3 regions of the Micromonospora sp. Llam0 genome follow, and region 1 is predicted to be linked to each of the others. Evidence: riboswitches for the same ligand, from Rfam matches in the RefSeq annotation. Region 1 holds a riboswitch; each other region holds the start of a gene.
What was found. Region 1 has a riboswitch for cobalamin ahead of metE (5-methyltetrahydropteroyltriglutamate--homocysteine S-methyltransferase). Riboswitches for the same ligand answer to the same signal wherever they lie in the genome.

Region 1 (5,654 bases):
GTCGGCGACCTCGCGACCGAGCCGGTCATCCACCTCGGCGACACCGTCGACGACGCCGCGGGAGAGGCGTTCGACAAGGTCGCCCGCCTCCTCGGACTGCCCTACCCCGGGGGTCCCGCCATCGACCGGGTCGCCCGCGACGGCAACCCCGACACGGTCGCCTTCCCCCGTCCCATGACCGGACCGGCCGACCCGCCCTACCAGTTCTCCTTCTCCGGCCTCAAGACCGCAGTAGCCCGCTGGGTCGAGAAACACCGCGAACACCCCCTGCCGGTAGCTGACATCGCCGCGTCCTTCCAGGAGGCCGTAGCTGACACCCTCACCCGCAAGGCCCTGACTGCCTGCCGGGACCACCAGGTCGACACGCTTCTGCTCGTCGGTGGCGTCGCCGCGAACAGCCGCGTCCGCGCCCTCGCCGAACACCGTTGCGCAGCCGCCGGCGTCCGGCTCCGCGTGCCCTCGGTACGGCTCTGCACCGACAACGGCGCCATGATCGCAGCACTCGGTGACCTGCTCGTGCGTGCCGGCGTCACCCCCGACCGGCTCAATCTTGGCGCCAACCCGTCCGCCGTCCTGGACGGCGCGCTCCTGTACGGACACCGCCAGAAGCGAGCACCGTGAGCAGTCCGGCGTAGCGTGATTCCATGTCTTGTAGATCAGCGCCCGCCGAATCCGTAGGCCAGGCGACACGCACCGTTCATGGCCTACCCCGGGTCCGGCCCGGGCGGACACCTACGTGGTGTCCGCCCAGGCGCCAGCCTCGTCAGTTCCCGCGCAGCTGCGCAGCGGCGACGACCAGATGCCGCAGCGACGCCTCGACCTCAGCGTAACCACGGGTCTTCAGACCACAGTCCGGGTTGACCCACAACCGCCCGGCCGGTACGGCCGCAACTGCCCTACGGAGGGCCTCGACCACCTCGTCGCGGGAGGGCACCCGGGGCGAATGTATGTCCCACACCCCGGGGCCGACACCGCGCCGGTAGCCGATCGCAGCCAGATCGTCGAGGATCTCCATCTTCGAGCGTGACGCCTCGATGCTGGTCACATCGGCGTCCAGCGCATCGATCGCGGCGATGACCTCACCGAACTCCGAGTAGCACAGGTGGGTGTGGATCTGAGTATCATCGGCGACGCCGCTCGTCGCCAGCCGGAACGCGCCGACCGCCCAGTCCAGGTACGCCTGCTGGCCGGCCCTACGCAGCGGCAGGGTCTCCCGCAGGGCTGGTTCGTCGACCTGGATCACCCGGATTCCGGCCGCCTCCAGATCCCGGCATTCGTCGCGCAGGGCGAGCGCAACCTGGTCGGCGGTGTCGGCCAGCGGCTGGTCGGTACGGACGAACGACCAGGCCAGGATGGTCACCGGGCCGGTCAGCATGCCCTTGACCGGCCGCTTGGTGAGGGACTGGGCGTAGGTGGACCAGTCGACCGTCATCGGGGCCTTGCGGGCCACGTCGCCATGGATGATCGGCGGGCGGACACAACGGGAGCCGTAGGACTGGACCCAACCATGCTCCGTGGCCGCAAAACCGTCCAGCTGTTCACCGAAGTACTGCACCATGTCGTTACGTTCCGGTTCGCCGTGCACCAGCACATCCAGGCCCAGCTTCTCCTGCAGTCGGATGACGTGTTCGACCTCAGCGCGCATCCGCTCGACATAGCCGTCGTGGTCGAGCCGACCAGCCCGGTACGCGGCGCGGGCCCGACGCAACTCGTCGGTCTGCGGGAACGACCCGATCGTGGTCGTCGGCAACTCCGGAAGCCCCAGCCGCTGCTGCTGCGCGGCCGCCCGATCCGGATAGTCGCCACGCAGGCGGTCGGCGGGGCCGAGGGCTGCCAGCCGGGCACGCACGTCGCCGCGCCGCCACCCGACCGAAGCGACCGGCAGAGGTGGGGGCAGTTGCGCGATGCCGTCGCGCAGCGCCCTGCCGAGCAGGACCACCTCATCGACCTTCTGCCGGGCGAACGCCAGCCGGGCGGACAGCTCCGGGTCGAGCCCGCCTTCGACCGCGAGGTCGACCGGGACGTGCAGCAGCGAACAGGAGGTGGCGACGGCGACATGGTCGGCCAGCCCGGCAACGTTCGCTCCGACAGCGACGGCGGCCTGCAGGTCCGTACGCCAAATGTTGCGGCCGTCCACCAGCCCGGCGACGATCGTCCGGCCGCGTAGCGGCCCGGCTGCGGCGAGCCGATTCATACTTGCCGGCCCGGCCACCAGGTCCAGGCCAATCGCCTCCACCGCCGTGTCCAGCAACGCGGGCAGGGCGTCACCGAGTTCACCGAAGTAGGTGGCTACGAAGATCCTCGGCCGCTGAGTGACCTCCGCGAGGCGGGCGTAGGCGCCGCGCAGGGCGTCAATCTCGGCCGGGGTGCGGTCGGCGACGTAGGCCGGCTCGTCCAACTGCACCCAGGCCACCCCTGCAGCCGCCAGCGCGGCGAGGATATCGACGTACACCTCGACCAGCTCGTCCAGCCGGGAGAACGGGTCGTCGCCCTTGGCCAGCAGCAGGAACGTGGCCGGCCCGACGAACACCGGTCGAGTGGTGATACCCAGCTCACGGGCTTCGGCGTACTCACCCAACGCCTTCGCCGGGCTCGGACGGAAGACGAGGCCCGGGTCGATCTCCGGCACCAGGTAGTGGTAGTTCGTGTCGAACCACTTCGTCAGCTCCAACGCCGGCTCGACGTCGGCCCCGCGCGCCATCGCGAAGTAGGTGTCCAACTCGCCGAGCCCAAGCCGGGCGAACCGGCCAGGGATCGCACCAACGGCGACAGCGGTGTCGAGCACGTGATCGTAGTAGGAGAACGTGTTCGACGGAATCGCGTCGAGCCGGGCGTCGGCCAACGTCCGCCAGACCTCGGACCGCAGCTCAGCGGCGGTCCTCTCCAATTCCTCGGCGCCGATGCCGCCCGCCCAGTAGGCCTCGAGGACCTTCTTCAGCTCACGGTCGGCGCCGATGCGCGGATAGCCGAGCACAGTGCTCTGCCCGAATGCGGTAGTCACCAATGGGTCCTTCCCTCGAAGTGCCCGGCGGACACGGGAGGGGAGGAAGGCAGGGTACGGCGAGGTACCAGCTTCCGCCCTGGCCCTCCCGAGGAGCCGCCGGCGGCGCACACCGTGCGGCGTGCGCAGTGCTGGCAGGTCTTCGGACTCGTGGGCGTGACACGTCGGTCGCCTACTGGCCGTCGCTTCCCAGACCTTACGGTCCAGTGCTTCGTTGACGGCGGTCGTTCCCACTCACCGCTGCGGGGCAGTCCCGGTCTCACACCGGGTTCCCTCTTACGACGCCCCACCCAACCTACGGACGGGACGAACCAACACCGTCCGCCATCGTACGGGCCGTACCGTCGCGCCAGTGTCCGCCGCACGGGACACCGCAGAATTTCGATGCCCGGTCGACGAATCTGGGATGCCCACCTGGGGCCATACGGTCTTGGGCCTGACCCGGTTTGACGGACATCCCAGGTCAGAGGGGCTGTGTGCTCCTCGGGAGGATGTTCATCATGGAAGGCATGGGCAAGAAACCACGCCGGCCGCGCAGAGCGTTCACGCCGGAGTTCAAGGCGGAGATCGTCGAGGTGTGCCGGCGGGGTGACCGGACGATGGCGCAGGTCGCGAGGGACTTCGACCTGACCGAGACCGCGGTACGCGAGTGGGTCAGGCAGGCAGACCTCGACAACGGCACCCGGTCGGACGGGTTGACCAGCGAGGAACGCGACGAGTTGGCGCGGCTGCGGCGGGAGAACCGCCGGCTCCGCGAGGACGTCGACATCCTCAGACGGGCCACGGCTTTCTTCGTGTTAATGCCAGGCTGATCGATGTCCGGCGGGGTTCGCTCGTTTCTTCGTTGCCCCGGCCCGCGCGGCTGGTGGCTTGTCCTGATGTGCGGCCCCGTCGGACACCGCGCCGGGCGGGGAGTGGCTTGATAGGAGCCTGCGAACGCTCGATTGAGGCATGCCCCCTCGTCCGGCTCGTGGACCTGCCCCCTGTCTGCGGTGAGGAGCCGGCATGACCGTGATCGGAACCGACGCCCACAAACGCACCCTACGCTGGTCGCAGTTGACGACCTTGGCCGCAAGCTAGGTGAACGGACCATCGCCGCCACGGACGAGGGCCATCTCCAGGCACTGGAGTGGTCCGCCCGATGGACCCAGGTGACCTTCGCCGTCGAGGACTGCCGGCATATGACCCGCCGGCCGGAACGTGACCTGCTGCGCGCCGGGCAGCGGGTGGTGCGGGTGCATACCCGGCTGATGGCAGCTGCGCGTAGTCGCCGCAGCACACGGGCATCGCAGCATCGTGCTCGGTGCGTGGGGGTGCGGGGTGTTTCGCAACGATCCCGCGACCGTGGCCGACGCGTTCGCCCAAGCCTTGGACGCGGTCGCTCACTTCGATCACGTGGTGTTCGCCATCCGCGACAACCTGCCCGGAACACCGGTCCGCGCGGCGTTCGCCGAACGTTTCAGCCCAACGGCCGGCGAGCGGACCAGCGGCGACCCTTGTGGCTGACCACCGCCCGGTACGCCAGACACAACCGGCAATCCGCTTCCAGTTCCAGCTACGCCCGCTGGACCAGGTGCACCCCTGGGGTCGGGACAAACAGACGCTGCACTGGTTCGGACTCACCGAAGGCTGGTACTGGCTCGACCTCAACGGACATCAGCTGCTGCGCTACTCCGCCGAGACGGTACGCCGACGGCCATGACGATCCGCCGTACGCCGACTACTACGTCGTACGGCTCTGGGAAGACCTGCTGCAGCTACTCCCTACGATTCTGGAACCGATGCCCGCCGACCTGCTGCCCTTCATCGAAGCGGACGCCACGACCTGGACCGCCCGAGACGACGAATCCGATGCAGACACCACGGCCGAGGAGTGGTGCGGCGATCACTACCTGGACTTCGGCTACCTACGTAACGCCCCGAAGGTGCGCTGCTGGCGCACGATCAGCACCGACGACGACACAGTGACAATCGACTGGTGGAACCAGCGCCTCGACCCGGACGACGACATCGTCTTCACCGGCCCAGTACGGGGACGGATCGCTTTCTGCACTCAGCAGTTCACCGACGCGGTGCGCGATCTGGATCGCCAGCTGATGGTTGCCATGGACAAGCAGGTCAGTGAGTTGGAGCGGCGCGGTTCTCTGCCCGGCGTCGAACTGGATCTGGTCGCGTTGCGCAACGAGCACCGCCAGCGCACCACCTGGCTCGCCCACGCCCTGGACCGGACGCCAGCGACGAGCCAGCCGGTGACGTAGCGGGAGTAGATGTCGATGACGACGTAACACCGGTACCAGACGCCTTTGACAGGTCCCTTCAACGCGGTGATGTCCCAGGACCACACCTGACCGGGTCCGGTCGCGACCAGCTCGGGCCGTACCCGGGGTGGGTGGGTCGCCAGTCGGCGTCGTTCCCGGCTCTGCCCCGCCGCGCGGGCGATGCGGTACATCGTGGACATGGAGCAGTGGTAGCGGCCCGCGTCGAGTTCCCGCGCCCACACCTGAGGAATCGCCAGATCGGCGTAGGCAGGCGAGTTCAGCACCGCGAGGACCCGGTCACGTTCGGCCGGGCTCAGCGCCTGCGGCGGCGGGTTCCGGGGCAGCCACGGCCCGTGTCGCGGACCGACCGGGCGCGCCCGCCGGTAGTAGGTCGC
Region 2 (5,654 bases), 810 kb from region 1:
GGCAGCACCGCACCGAGGTCCGGGTCCGCCACGAGGTCGCCCAACTGGCCGGCGGCGCAGCCAGCCGGAGTCCACCAGTCCGTGATGGCCGGCTCGCTGGTGGTGATCGCCGAAGCCGTCCACGACGGCATCGGCGTACCTGTGGGCACGGGCGTGGCGGACACGTCGGCGGCCGACAGTCACGCCAGGGTAGCTGCCATCAGGATCGTCGCGGCCGCCATCACGGCGGTCCGGCGAGGTGTGGGGGTCAATGGGATTCCTCCTCCGGCGCGGACGTTTCCGCGTGGGACGACGAGCGGGGTGCCGCGGTACGGGTGGGCGGAGCCAGGGCGATCACACCCGTGGCGCCGAGCAGGATCGCCAACTGGAAGCGGTTCTCCACGCCGAGGCGGTCCATCAGGTTGCGCATCGTGTACGCGACGGTGCGCAGGCTCAGCCGCAGTTCCTCGGCGGCGGAGGCGTCGGTGTGTCCGGCGGCGAGGAGCGCGACCAGCGCCTGCTCGCGTGGGGTCAGTGTGATCGCAGGTCTCCCTTCGGGACCGGACCGGTTGCCCGCGCCCACAGCTGGTCGAACAGGTCGCACAGCTGGCGGACCGCGACCGGATCCACCAGCTCGTACCCGTACCCGGATGCCCCGGTCCAGTTGGCTGCGGTCCAGCGGTATCGCTGCGGCCGAGGCCGCCGCGCTGATCACTTCGGTGTTGATGGCCAGATGTTCGTGCCGTTCGGCGGCGACCAGCCGCCGCACCCGGTCGCCGGCGGCGGCCCGGCTGCCCAGGCTGCGTACCGCCGGATTGTCCGGGCCGGGTAGGTCGATGCCGTGCACGGTACGGAAATGCTGGCGCCAGACGTCCTGCCGCTGTACCGGCCGCGCGGGTCGGCGAAGCCGCGCGATGACCGGACCAGCTGGCATCCGGGCAGGCGCGCGTTCGGGGGCGTCGCTTGTCGGCCGTCGGATCGCGGTGGCCGGCAAGCGACGGCACCACGCGGGTCAGGACATCGGGGCGGACTTTCCCCAGCGGGGGGCGGCGAACCACAGCCTGGCGAGCCGGTCCGGGGGCGCGGCCAGGCCCGGACCGCCGGCCGCGATCCAGTCGACGACACTCGACAGTGATGTCTCGTCGAGCACACCGCCGAGCCACACCGGGCGGGCGCCCAGTCGGCGGGCCAGCGCCGCCGGCTGCACGACTACCACGTTGGACCGGTCACAGGCGTTGAGGCAGTCGGACACCCGTACCGACCCGGCGGCGCGCAGGATGTCGAGCTGCCGGTCATGGTCGACGTCCGGGTGTTTGCGACAGGTGCCGCAACAGCAGCCCCGGCAGACGGTCACCCGGACGGGGTGCCCGGGTGCCGGGCCTGCCGGCCCGTGCTCCGCTCCCGCCGCGCCGTCCTGCGCCGTCACGCGACGTCGGCGAGCGTGGCCCGCCGGTCACCGGTCCGGGCCGGGGTGAGTAGCAGTCCGAACACCACCCCGAGGACCGTCCACATCGCGGCGAGCTGTGCCAGCGAGGCGAGTCGGAACTCCCACAACAGCGCCGCCGGGATGTCGGCGGGCACGTCGACCCCGGAGGCCGGCCAGAGCGCCAGCAGCAGGGCGTACCCGACGACGGCCAGCGCCGCCGCGACCACCGTCCGGTAGGGTGCCGGCCGCGCCCAGCCGGCCAGCCGCCGGTGGGCCAGCAGCGCCAGCCAGGTGACGGCGGCCGCGGCGATGATGAACGAAAGGTACTGTCCGGTGCGCTGGTTGACGGTGTCCGGGTCGCCGACGCCCGGCGGGTTGGCCGGGAAGTGGATCGCCGGTAGCAGCGCCACCACGACGAAGCCGAGCCCGGCGAGCAGTCCCACCCGGCGGAAGTCATCCCGGCCGGGCAGCAGGTGCCGGGTCGCCGCGAAGACCACGGCGACGATCAACGCCAGGCACAGCGCCACCGCGACGGTGGCGACGAGCCCGCCGAAGACCTGCATGGCCCGACCGACCAACTCCTCGTCGTGGCTGTGTCCGGCCGTCCCGGTCGCCGCGCGGGCCTCTTCGACGACCAGCGCCGACTCGATCTGTGGTTCAACGATCAGCAGGGCCGCCAGCGCGCCCGCCACGCCGGCGGCCGTACCGGCGAGCAGGCTGCGGCCCAGTACCGCGCCGAACGGGTAGGTGCTCATCGGAGCTGACCCCCGCTCAGTGGCACGGGACGCCGAGTGCGTGCCGGCCGTCGTGGGTGAACTCGTGCACGAACTCGGCGGCACCGGCCAGCACCAGCCCGTTGTCCTGCGCGACCAGGTAGATGACGACCGCTGCGACGGCGGCCAGCAACCAACCGGCAAGCGGTACGCGGATGGCGGTGGGGGTGATGTCTCCGCCGACAGAAGGTGCAGTCATGCCAGGAAATCCTCTCGTCCATGCCTCGTGGCGATGCGGTACATGCCACGGCCGGTCTCCTGGCTCCCGGATCGTCGCGGCCGTCCCGCCTTCCCGGACCGTCGTCGGCCCAGTGGCGTGGTGGAACGGACACTTCCCGGTCACAGTGGCGAGGACCACGCCGGACTCACACCGGCTTCCCGAACACCGTGGCCTGCGCAGCGTACCGCCGTCGTGACCGCCCGGGCAATGGCTGCGGCGGTGGCCGGTACCGGGACCGGCGCCACGTTGACGGTGGACCTCCGGTGGGGGAGCATGACCGGCACGAGCGGTGCGCGGAGGAACCCGGTGCGAATCCGGGGCGGTCCCGCCACTGTGACCGGTGAGTTGCGTCCCCTTGAGACAGCCACTGCCCCGATGGCGGGAAGGCTCGGGACGCGACGTCGATCCGGCAGCCAGGAGACTCCGGCCGCTCGCTGGTCCACCGGTACGCGGGCGTGGACACCCGCGGGAGGGATTCACCATGCACACCTGTCGGCCCCTGCCATGACGCCGTACCCGTTCACCGCCGTCGTCGGCCTGCCCGACCTGCGGCAGGCCCTGCTGCTCGGCGCGGTGCACCCCGGCATCGGTGGAGTGCTCATCCGGGGTGAGAAGGGCACCGCGAAGTCGACGATCGTCCGCGCGCTCGCCGGGCTGCTACCGGAGGTCGACCGGGTGCTCGGCTGCCGGTTCGGCTGCGACCCCGCGGCCCCGGACCCGGCCTGCCCGGACGGACCGCACACCGCGCCGGTGACCGCACGCGGCGGCCCGGCCGCCCTGGTCGAGTTGCCGGTCGGCGCCACTGAGGACCGGGTGGTCGGCACCCTGGACATCCAGCGGGTGCTCAGCGCCGGTGTGAAGGCGTACGAGCCGGGGCTGCTCGCCGCCGCGCACCGGGGCCTGCTCTACGTCGACGAGGTCAACCTGTTGCCGGACCATCTGGTTGATCTGCTGCTGGACGCGGCGGCGATGGGCCGGGCCCACGTCGAACGCGACGGGGTGTCGGTCAGCCACGCCGCCCGGTTCCTGCTGGTCGGCACGATGAACCCGGAGGAGGGCGAGCCGCGTCCACAGTTGCTGGACCGCTTCGGGTTGATGGTGTCGGTGGCCGCGCCGACCGAGGTGGCCGACCGGGCCGAGGTGGTGCGCCGGCGGCTCGCGTACGAGACCGACCCGGTGGCGTTCGCGGACCGCTGGCGGTCCGCCGACAACCAGCTCGCGCTGCGGGTACGCGACGCGCGGGCCGCCCTGCCTGCGGTCACGCTGCCCGATGCTGAGATCGACCGGATCGCCCGGATCTGCCTGGCGTACCAGGTGGACGGTATGCGGGCCGACATCGTGATGGCCCGCGCCGCCGTCGCGTTGGCCGCCTGGCGGGGCAAACTGGCAGTCACCGCCGCCGAGGTCGCCGACGCAGCCCGGCTGGCGCTGCCGCACCGGCGGCGCCGTGACCCGCTCGACCCGCCCGGCGCCGACGAGCAGCGGCTCGACGAGGTGCTGCGTGACGAATGCGGCGACGACGACCCCGGTCCTCCTCCGCCGCAGGGTCCGCCGCCACCGGACGGCGGCCCGTCGCAGGGTCCCCCCGACTCGGACGGCGGCCCACCTTCCGAGCCAGCTACGCCGGACGCCGGTGGGCCGGCGGACGGTGCCGAGCAGCCGGACGGCGTACCGCCGGGCGGTCCGGCTCCGGCAGCGGCCGGGCCCGCGTACCGGCCCCGGACACTGCGGCTACCCGGGCTCGGTGCCGGCGCGACGCCCGGCCGACGTTCGGCGGCCCACGCCGACCGGGGCCGGGTGGTCGGTGCCGGATCACCGACCGGACGGCCGTCGACGGTGCATCTACCGGCCACGGTGCGCGCTGCCGCATCCCGGGGCGCCCGCCGGATCACCCCCGCCGACCTGCGCCAGGCCCGCTACGTCGGCCAGGAGGCGAACCTGATCCTGTTCGTGGTCGACGCCTCCGGGTCGATGGCGGCCCGGCAGCGAATGACCGTGGTCAAGACCGCCGTGCTGTCGCTGTTGCGCGACGCCTACCACCGGCGGGACCGGATCGGGATGATCACCTTCCGGGGTGCCGCCGCCGACGTGGTGCTGCCGCCGACCAGCAGCCACGAGGTAGCCGTCGCCAAGCTGGCGCAGCTGCGCACCGGTGGCCGTACCCCGATCGCCGCCGGGCTACGGGCGGCCGCCACCACCGTCGCAGCCGAGCGTCGCCGCGACCCACGCCGCCGGCCGCTGGTCCTGCTGGTCACCGACGGGCGATCGACCAGCGGGCCGGATCCGACAGCCCTTGCGCCGCTGCTCGCCGGCACCGCGATGGTGGTACTCGACTGCGAGTCCGGTCCGGTGCGACTGGGCCTGGCCCGGCGGCTCGCCACCGGCTTCGATGCCGAATGGCTGCCGCTGGAGGCGCTGTCGGCGGTGGTGCCGCACCCGGGCGCCGTCAACCGGGCGACCGCTACGAACCGGGCCGGCGCCGCGCGCCGGGTCGGCCTCGCCGCCGGGAGGGCCGCCTGATGCCACAGGGCAGACCGGAACACGTCCCCGACGACGGGCTGACCACCCGGGCCCGGCGCCGTCAGCCGGTGCTTGCCGTCCACACCGGCCCGGGCAAGGGCAAGTCGACCGCGGCCTTCGGGATGGCGTTACGGGCCTGGTCGGCCGGCTGGCCGGTGGTCGTCTACCAGTTCGTCAAGTCCCCGAAGTGGAAGGTTGGTGAGGAGGCGGCCCTGCGTACCCTCGGCGAGTCCGGCCGGGGTGCCCCGGTCACCTGGCACAAGATGGGGGAGGGCTGGTCCTGGATCCAGCGCCCGGGCACCGAGCGTGATCACGCCGCCGAAGCCGCCGAGGGCTGGGCGCAGATCCGCCGGGATCTGGCCGTCGAGGCGTACCGGTTCTACGTGCTGGACGAATTCACCTACCCGATCAAGTGGGGCTGGATCGACGTCGCGGAGGTGGTGTCGGTGCTGCGGGACCGGCCGGGCAGCCAGCACGTGGTAGTCACCGGCCGGGACGCCGCCCCAGAGCTGATCGACCTCGCCGACCTGGTGACCGAGATGACCAAGGTCAAGCACCCGATGGACGCCGGACGCAAGGGCCAGCAGGGCATCGAGTGGTAGCCGTACCTCGGGTGGTGATCGCCGCACCCGGCTCCGGGCACGGCAAGACCACCGTGGCCACCGGCCTGCTCGCCGCCTACGCGGCCCAGGGCGTCCGGGTCGCCGGCTTCAAGGTCGGCCCGGACTACATCGAC
Region 3 (5,654 bases), 790 kb from region 1:
AGCACGGCGGCAGCGTCGGTGTCGGCCAGTCGTCGGGTCAGCTCCGCACCGGACAGCGTGCCGGGCAGGACGGTGAGCACCTCGTCGGCCTCCACCAACGGCCGGCCGAGGGCGGCGGCAGCACCGCTCATCGAGGTGACGCCGGGCACCACCTCGGTCGGGTACCGGTCGGCCAGCCGCTTGTGCAGGTGCATGTAGGAGCCGTAGAACAGCGGGTCGCCCTCGGCGAGCACGACCACGGTCCGACCGGCGTCGAGATGGGCGGCGAGCCGGCGCGCGCAGTCGGCGTAGAACTCGTCCATCGCCGCCCGGTAGCCGCCAGGGTGGCTGCTGCGCTCGGTGGTCACCGGGTAGACCAACGCCTCCTCGATCTGTCCCGCGCGTAGGTACGGCTCGGCGATGGACCGGGCGACGCTGCGACCGTGCCGGGCGCTGTGGTGCACGATCACGTCGGCGGCGGTGATCAGCCGGGCCGCCTTCACGGTGACCAGTTCCGGGTCACCCGGGCCGAGGCCGACACCGTACAGCTGGCCTGCTCCGCCACGACGCGCGTTCAACGCCCCACCTGTCCCTCGTCGTCGTTGGCGATCGCGTTGAGCGCGGCGGCGGCCATCGCGCTGCCGCCGCGTCGTCCCCGGACCACCAGGTGTTCCAGTCCACCATGGTCGATCAAAGCCTGCTTGGACTCGGCCGCGCCGATGAAACCGACCGGTACGCCGAGCACCGCCGCCGGCCGGCCGGCACCGGCGTCGACCAGCTCCAACAGCCGGAACAGCGCAGTCGGTGCGTTGCCGACGGCGACCACCGCGCCGTCGAGGCGGTCGACCCACAGTTCGACAGCCGCAGCGCTGCGAGTGGTGCCCAGCCGATCGGCCAGCTCCGGCACCCGGGGGTCGGACAGGGTACAGAGCACCGGGTTGTCGGCCGGCAGCCGGCGCCGGGTGACGCCGGCGGCGACCATGGTGGCGTCGCAGAGGATCGGCGCACCGGCCCGCAACGCGCCCTGGGCGGCGGCCACCACCTGCGGCGAGAAGACCAGGTCGTCGACCAGGTCGACCATCCCGCAGGAGTGGATCATCCGCACCGCGACCCGGGCCTGCTCGGCGGTGAATCGGCTCAGGTCGGTCTCGGCACGGATGGTGGCGAACGACTGCCGGTAGATCTCGGCCGCGTCGCGGACATGGCCCATCATGGCTCCTCACGTGCGGTCTGGACGGCCGCGCCGAGAGCGGCCCCGGTCGGGAGGTGGACGCTGGTCCGGTCGGGGACGTCGATCTGGTACCCGTCACCGGTGGCGGTCACCCGGACCACCGGCCCGGCCGGGGTGCCGCAGCCACGCTCACAGCCGATCCAGTGCACCGGCAGGCGGTGACGGCGCCCCGGTGCTGGCACATCGCCGGTCGGGGCCGGCCGCCCGGCGTGCGTCGCTGCCGCGTCGGCGCGCACGTCGGCCCGCGACCGGGCACAGCCCGGCAGCCCCGCGCAGGCGGTCACTCCGAGCCACGGCGAGCCGGGGTCGGTAACCAGCCCGGCGCAGGTGAACCGGTCCGCCCAACCGGCGGGGTCGGTCACCCGGGGCAGCACCATCCCCCGCCACGGCGTGATCCGCAGCTGCGGCGACGCGGCCGCGAGCAGGTCGACCTGGTCGACTGTCAACCGTCCCAACGGGACCGCCACGACGAGGGCGAAGCCGCCGTCGGGTCGGTGCCGCACCCCGACCGGCACGGCGGGGCCGCCGGCCGGCGTCGGTGGTTGCCACCGCCGCGCGGTACGCCGTACCCCGGGTGCGGCGCCGGCCCGGGTCACGACGCGGTCCAGCGCTGCCGGAGTCAGGTCATCGAGGCGCCACGCGCTGCCGGCCGCCGCGTCCGGATCGTCCAGGAAGGCACGGGCGGCGGCGACCGCGGCCCGTACCGCGTCGGCGGGCCGAGACCGCAGCCCGTGGTCGCTACCGGCGAGCAGCACGGCCACGTCGTCGTCCGGACCGGGCAGTAGACCGACGTCGGCTCGGGACGCGACAGTGTCGCCTCGGCCGTCGTCGACGGCGAAGAGGAACCGCCCGGAGAGCCGGGCCAGGTCCGGCTCCGCGCAGATCGCCGCGTCGAGGGCGCGGACCTGCGCCCCGACGTCCCAGGCCGCCGGGGTGTCGATGTCGGCGAGGGCGGAGCCGAGGATGTTGCGGACCCGTTCGTGCGTGGTAGACGGCAGCAGCCCGGCGGCGCGCAGCCGGGCGGCGAGCGGTCCGGTGGCGGCGGCCGCGACCGCGCGCACCTGGACGTTTGCCCGGCTGGTCAGTTCGAGATGTCCATCACCATGGTCACGGGCGACGGCGGCCAGCAGCCGGAGCTGGACGGCGGTGAGCAGCCCTCCGGGGCAGCGGATCCGGGCCAGCAGGCCGTCGGCGGCCGGGTGCAGTTGCAGGGCGCCGGGGCAGGCATCGGGTGCGCCCCGGGCGGGCGACGATGGCAAGGCGGGCACCCGGCGGATACTACGGGTCGTCCCCGGAAGGCGGCCGCCGCACGGCGAGTACATCACACCTTGACGAAACGTCCGCCGGTCGTGACAGTGTTCGGTAGCCAGACGCGGCGACAAGCGGAGGAAGTCCGGTGTGAATCCGGTGCGGTCCCGCCACTGTCACCGGGGAGCAGACCCCACCGACGGCCACGGTCCCCTTAGTCGGGTGCCGGAAGGCCGGGGCGAGCGTTGATCCGGGAGCCAGGAGACTCCGGTCGCCGCGACCGACGACCCGGGGCGCGGACCCCGAGGGAGGACCGGGCGTCCGATGATGCTACTTTTGTCCACTTCAGATACTGATCTGCTGAGTGGGCGGGCCAGCGGTGCCGCCTGGCGCCTGGCAAACCCGGCCCGGCTGTCGGTCGACGACCTTCCGCAGCTGCTGTCCGGCGTCGACCTGGTGGTGGTCCGGCTGCTCGGCGGCCGCCGAGCCTGGCCGGACGGGCTGGACGCGCTGCTGGCCGGGCCCCGTCCGGTGGTGGTGCTCAGCGGTGAGCAGGCCCCGGACGCCGCCCTGATGGAGCTCTCCACCGTACCGGCCGGAGTGGCCGCCGAGGCGCACGCCTACCTGGCCCACGGCGGCCCTCCGAACCTGGCCGAACTGCACCGATTCCTGTCCGACACGGTGCTGCTCACCGGGCACGGCTTCGCCGCGCCACGGCCGGCCCCGGAGTGGGGCGTGCTGGAGCGCGCGACGACGCCGGACGGACCGGGCCGGCCGACCGTGGCGGTGCTCTACTACCGGGCCCACCACCTGGCCGGCAACACCGGTTTCGTGCACGCGCTGTGCGACGCGGTCGACGCCGCCGGCGGCCGGGCACTGCCGGTCTACTGCGCCTCGCTGCGCTCCCCCGACCAGCGGCTGCTGGCCACCCTGCGGCAGGCCGACGCCCTGGTGGTGACGGTGCTGGCCGCCGGCGGGACCCGACCGGCGACCGCCGGCGCCGGGGGCGACGACGACGCCTGGGACGTCGGCGCCCTCGCCGAGCTGGACGTGCCGATCCTGCAGGGACTCTGCCTGACCAGCTCCCGGCAGACCTGGGCGGCCACCGACGACGGGCTGTCCCCGTTGGACGCGGCGACCCAGGTGGCGATCCCGGAGTTCGACGGCCGGCTGATCACCGTGCCGTTCTCGTTCAAGGAGATCGACGCCGACGGGCTGTCGGTCTACGTCGCCGACCCGCAGCGGGCCGCCCGGGTGGCCGGCATCGCGGTGCGTCACGCCGCGCTGCGGCACGTCGCGGCGGGCGACAAACGGATCGCGGTGCTGCTGTCGGCGTACCCGACGAAGCACGCCCGGATCGGCAACGCGGTCGGGCTCGACACCCCCGCCAGTGTGCTGGCTCTGCTGTCGACGTTGCGCGACGCCGGCTACGACGTCGGGCCGTCGGACGGCCCCGACGCGGTCCCCGGGCTGGCTGACGGCGACGGCGACGCGTTGATGCACGCGCTGATCGCCGCCGGCGGGCAGGACCCGGACTGGCTGACCGAGGATCAGCTGGCCGGCAACCCGGTGCGGATCCCGGCCGCCGACTACCGCCGCTGGTACGCCGAGTTCCCGGCCGAGCTGCGTGACCAGGTCGAACGGCACTGGGGTCCGCCACCGGGCGAGCTGTACGTGGACCGGTCCCGGAATCCGGACGGCGAGATCGTGCTCGCCGCACTGCGCGCCGGCAACATCGTGCTGCTGGTGCAGCCGCCACGCGGCTTCGGGGCCAACCCGGTGGCCATCTACCACGACCCGGACCTGCCGCCGAGCCACCACTACCTGGCCGCGTACCGGTGGCTGGAGCACGGCTTCGGCGCGCACGCCGTGGTGCACGTCGGCAAGCACGGCAACCTGGAGTGGTTGCCGGGCAAGACGGTCGGGCTCAGCGCCGCCTGCGGGCCGGACGCCGCCCTCGGCGACCTGCCGTTGATCTACCCGTTCCTGGTCAACGACCCCGGTGAGGGCACCCAGGCCAAACGCCGGGCGCACGCCACCCTGATCGACCACCTGGTGCCGCCGATGGCCCGGGCGGACAGTTACGGCGACATCGCCCGGCTGGAGCAGCTGCTCGACGAGCACGCGAACATCGCCGCCCTGGACCCGGCGAAGCTGCCGGCGATCCGGGCGCAGATCTGGACGCTGATCCAGGCGGCCCGGCTCGACCACGACCTCGGTCTGGACGACCGGCCGCACGACGCCGAGTTCGACGACTTCCTGCTGCACGTCGACGGCTGGCTCTGCGAGGTCAAGGACGTGCAGATCCGCGACGGGCTGCACGTGCTCGGCTCGGCACCGGTCGGCACGGCCCGGGTCGACCTGGTGCTGGCGATGCTGCGGGCCCGCCAGATGTGGGCCGGGCAGGTCGCGGCGCTGCCGGGCCTGCGGGAGGCGCTGGGCCTGGACGAGTCCGGCACCGACCGCGATGGCACCGACGCGGCCGAGGCGGTCGCCCGGGAGCTGGTGGCCGCGATGGAGGAGCACAGCTGGCGGCCGGACGCCGCCGCCGAGGTCACCACGCGCGTGCTCGGCGGTGACGACGGGCGGGCCGCGCTGGTCGCTCGGATCCTGCGCTTCGCGGCGACCGAGGTGCTGCCCCGGCTGGCCCGCACCACCGACGAGCTGGCCCACGTCACGCACGCGCTGGCCGGCGGGTACGTGCCGGCCGGGCCGAGCGGGTCACCGCTGCGCGGGCTGATCAATGTGCTGCCGACCGGGCGCAACTTCTACTCGGTGGATCCGAAGGCGGTGCCGAGCCGGCTGGCCTGGGAGACCGGGCAGGCGATGGCCGAGTCGCTGCTGGCCCGCTACCGGGCCGACACCGGCGACTGGCCCCGCTCGGTGGGGCTGTCGGTGTGGGGCACCTCGGCGATGCGGACCTCCGGCGACGACATCGCCGAGGTGCTCGCGCTGCTCGGCGTACGGCCGGCGTGGGACGAGGCGTCACGGCGGGTGACCGGCGTCACGGTGATCCCGGCGGCGGAGCTGGGCCGACCCCGCATCGACGTGACGGTACGGATCTCGGGCTTCTTCCGCGACGCGTTCCCGCACGTGGTGGCCATGTTGGACGACGCGGTCCGGCTGGTCGCGGCCCTCGACGAGCCCGACGAGGTGAACTTCGTCGCCGCGCACGCCCGCGCCGACCTGACCGAAC

Region 2: it holds a riboswitch for cobalamin, as region 1 does, so the genes downstream of both, EDC02_RS08275 (VWA domain-containing protein) here and metE (5-methyltetrahydropteroyltriglutamate--homocysteine S-methyltransferase) in region 1, are expected to answer to the same signal.
Region 3: it holds a riboswitch for cobalamin, as region 1 does, so the genes downstream of both, cobN (cobaltochelatase subunit CobN) here and metE (5-methyltetrahydropteroyltriglutamate--homocysteine S-methyltransferase) in region 1, are expected to answer to the same signal.

The regions. Positions count from the first base shown of each region.
Region 1 is NZ_RJJY01000001.1:2,639,153-2,644,806, forward strand. It holds gene tsaD (tRNA (adenosine(37)-N6)-threonylcarbamoyltransferase complex transferase subunit TsaD) at 1-621, shown strand, start outside; gene metE (5-methyltetrahydropteroyltriglutamate--homocysteine S-methyltransferase) at 764-3,001, opposite strand; cobalamin riboswitch at 3,117-3,332, opposite strand; gene EDC02_RS11775 (transposase) at 3,511-3,813, shown strand; gene EDC02_RS11785 (hypothetical protein) at 4,322-4,507, shown strand; gene EDC02_RS42345 (DUF5984 family protein) at 4,500-4,703, shown strand; gene EDC02_RS40205 (DUF5984 family protein) at 4,753-5,259, shown strand; partial or broken gene EDC02_RS42790 (IS3 family transposase) at 5,289-5,459, opposite strand.
Region 2 is NZ_RJJY01000001.1:1,832,378-1,838,031, forward strand. It holds gene EDC02_RS08250 (hypothetical protein) at 1-131, opposite strand, end outside; gene EDC02_RS08255 (helix-turn-helix transcriptional regulator) at 248-913, opposite strand; gene EDC02_RS08260 (hypothetical protein) at 992-1,333, opposite strand; gene EDC02_RS08265 (CbtA family protein) at 1,402-2,160, opposite strand; gene EDC02_RS08270 (CbtB-domain containing protein) at 2,177-2,377, opposite strand; cobalamin riboswitch at 2,409-2,583, opposite strand; cobalamin riboswitch at 2,695-2,822, shown strand; gene EDC02_RS08275 (VWA domain-containing protein) at 2,903-4,918, shown strand; gene cobO (cob(I)yrinic acid a,c-diamide adenosyltransferase) at 4,918-5,520, shown strand; gene EDC02_RS41435 (cobyrinate a,c-diamide synthase) at 5,514-5,654, shown strand, end outside.
Region 3 is NZ_RJJY01000001.1:1,851,329-1,856,982, reverse strand. It holds gene EDC02_RS08370 (precorrin-2 C(20)-methyltransferase) at 1-557, opposite strand, end outside; gene EDC02_RS08365 (precorrin-8X methylmutase) at 554-1,192, opposite strand; gene EDC02_RS08360 (precorrin-3B synthase) at 1,189-2,478, opposite strand; cobalamin riboswitch at 2,596-2,726, shown strand; gene cobN (cobaltochelatase subunit CobN) at 2,783-5,654, shown strand, end outside.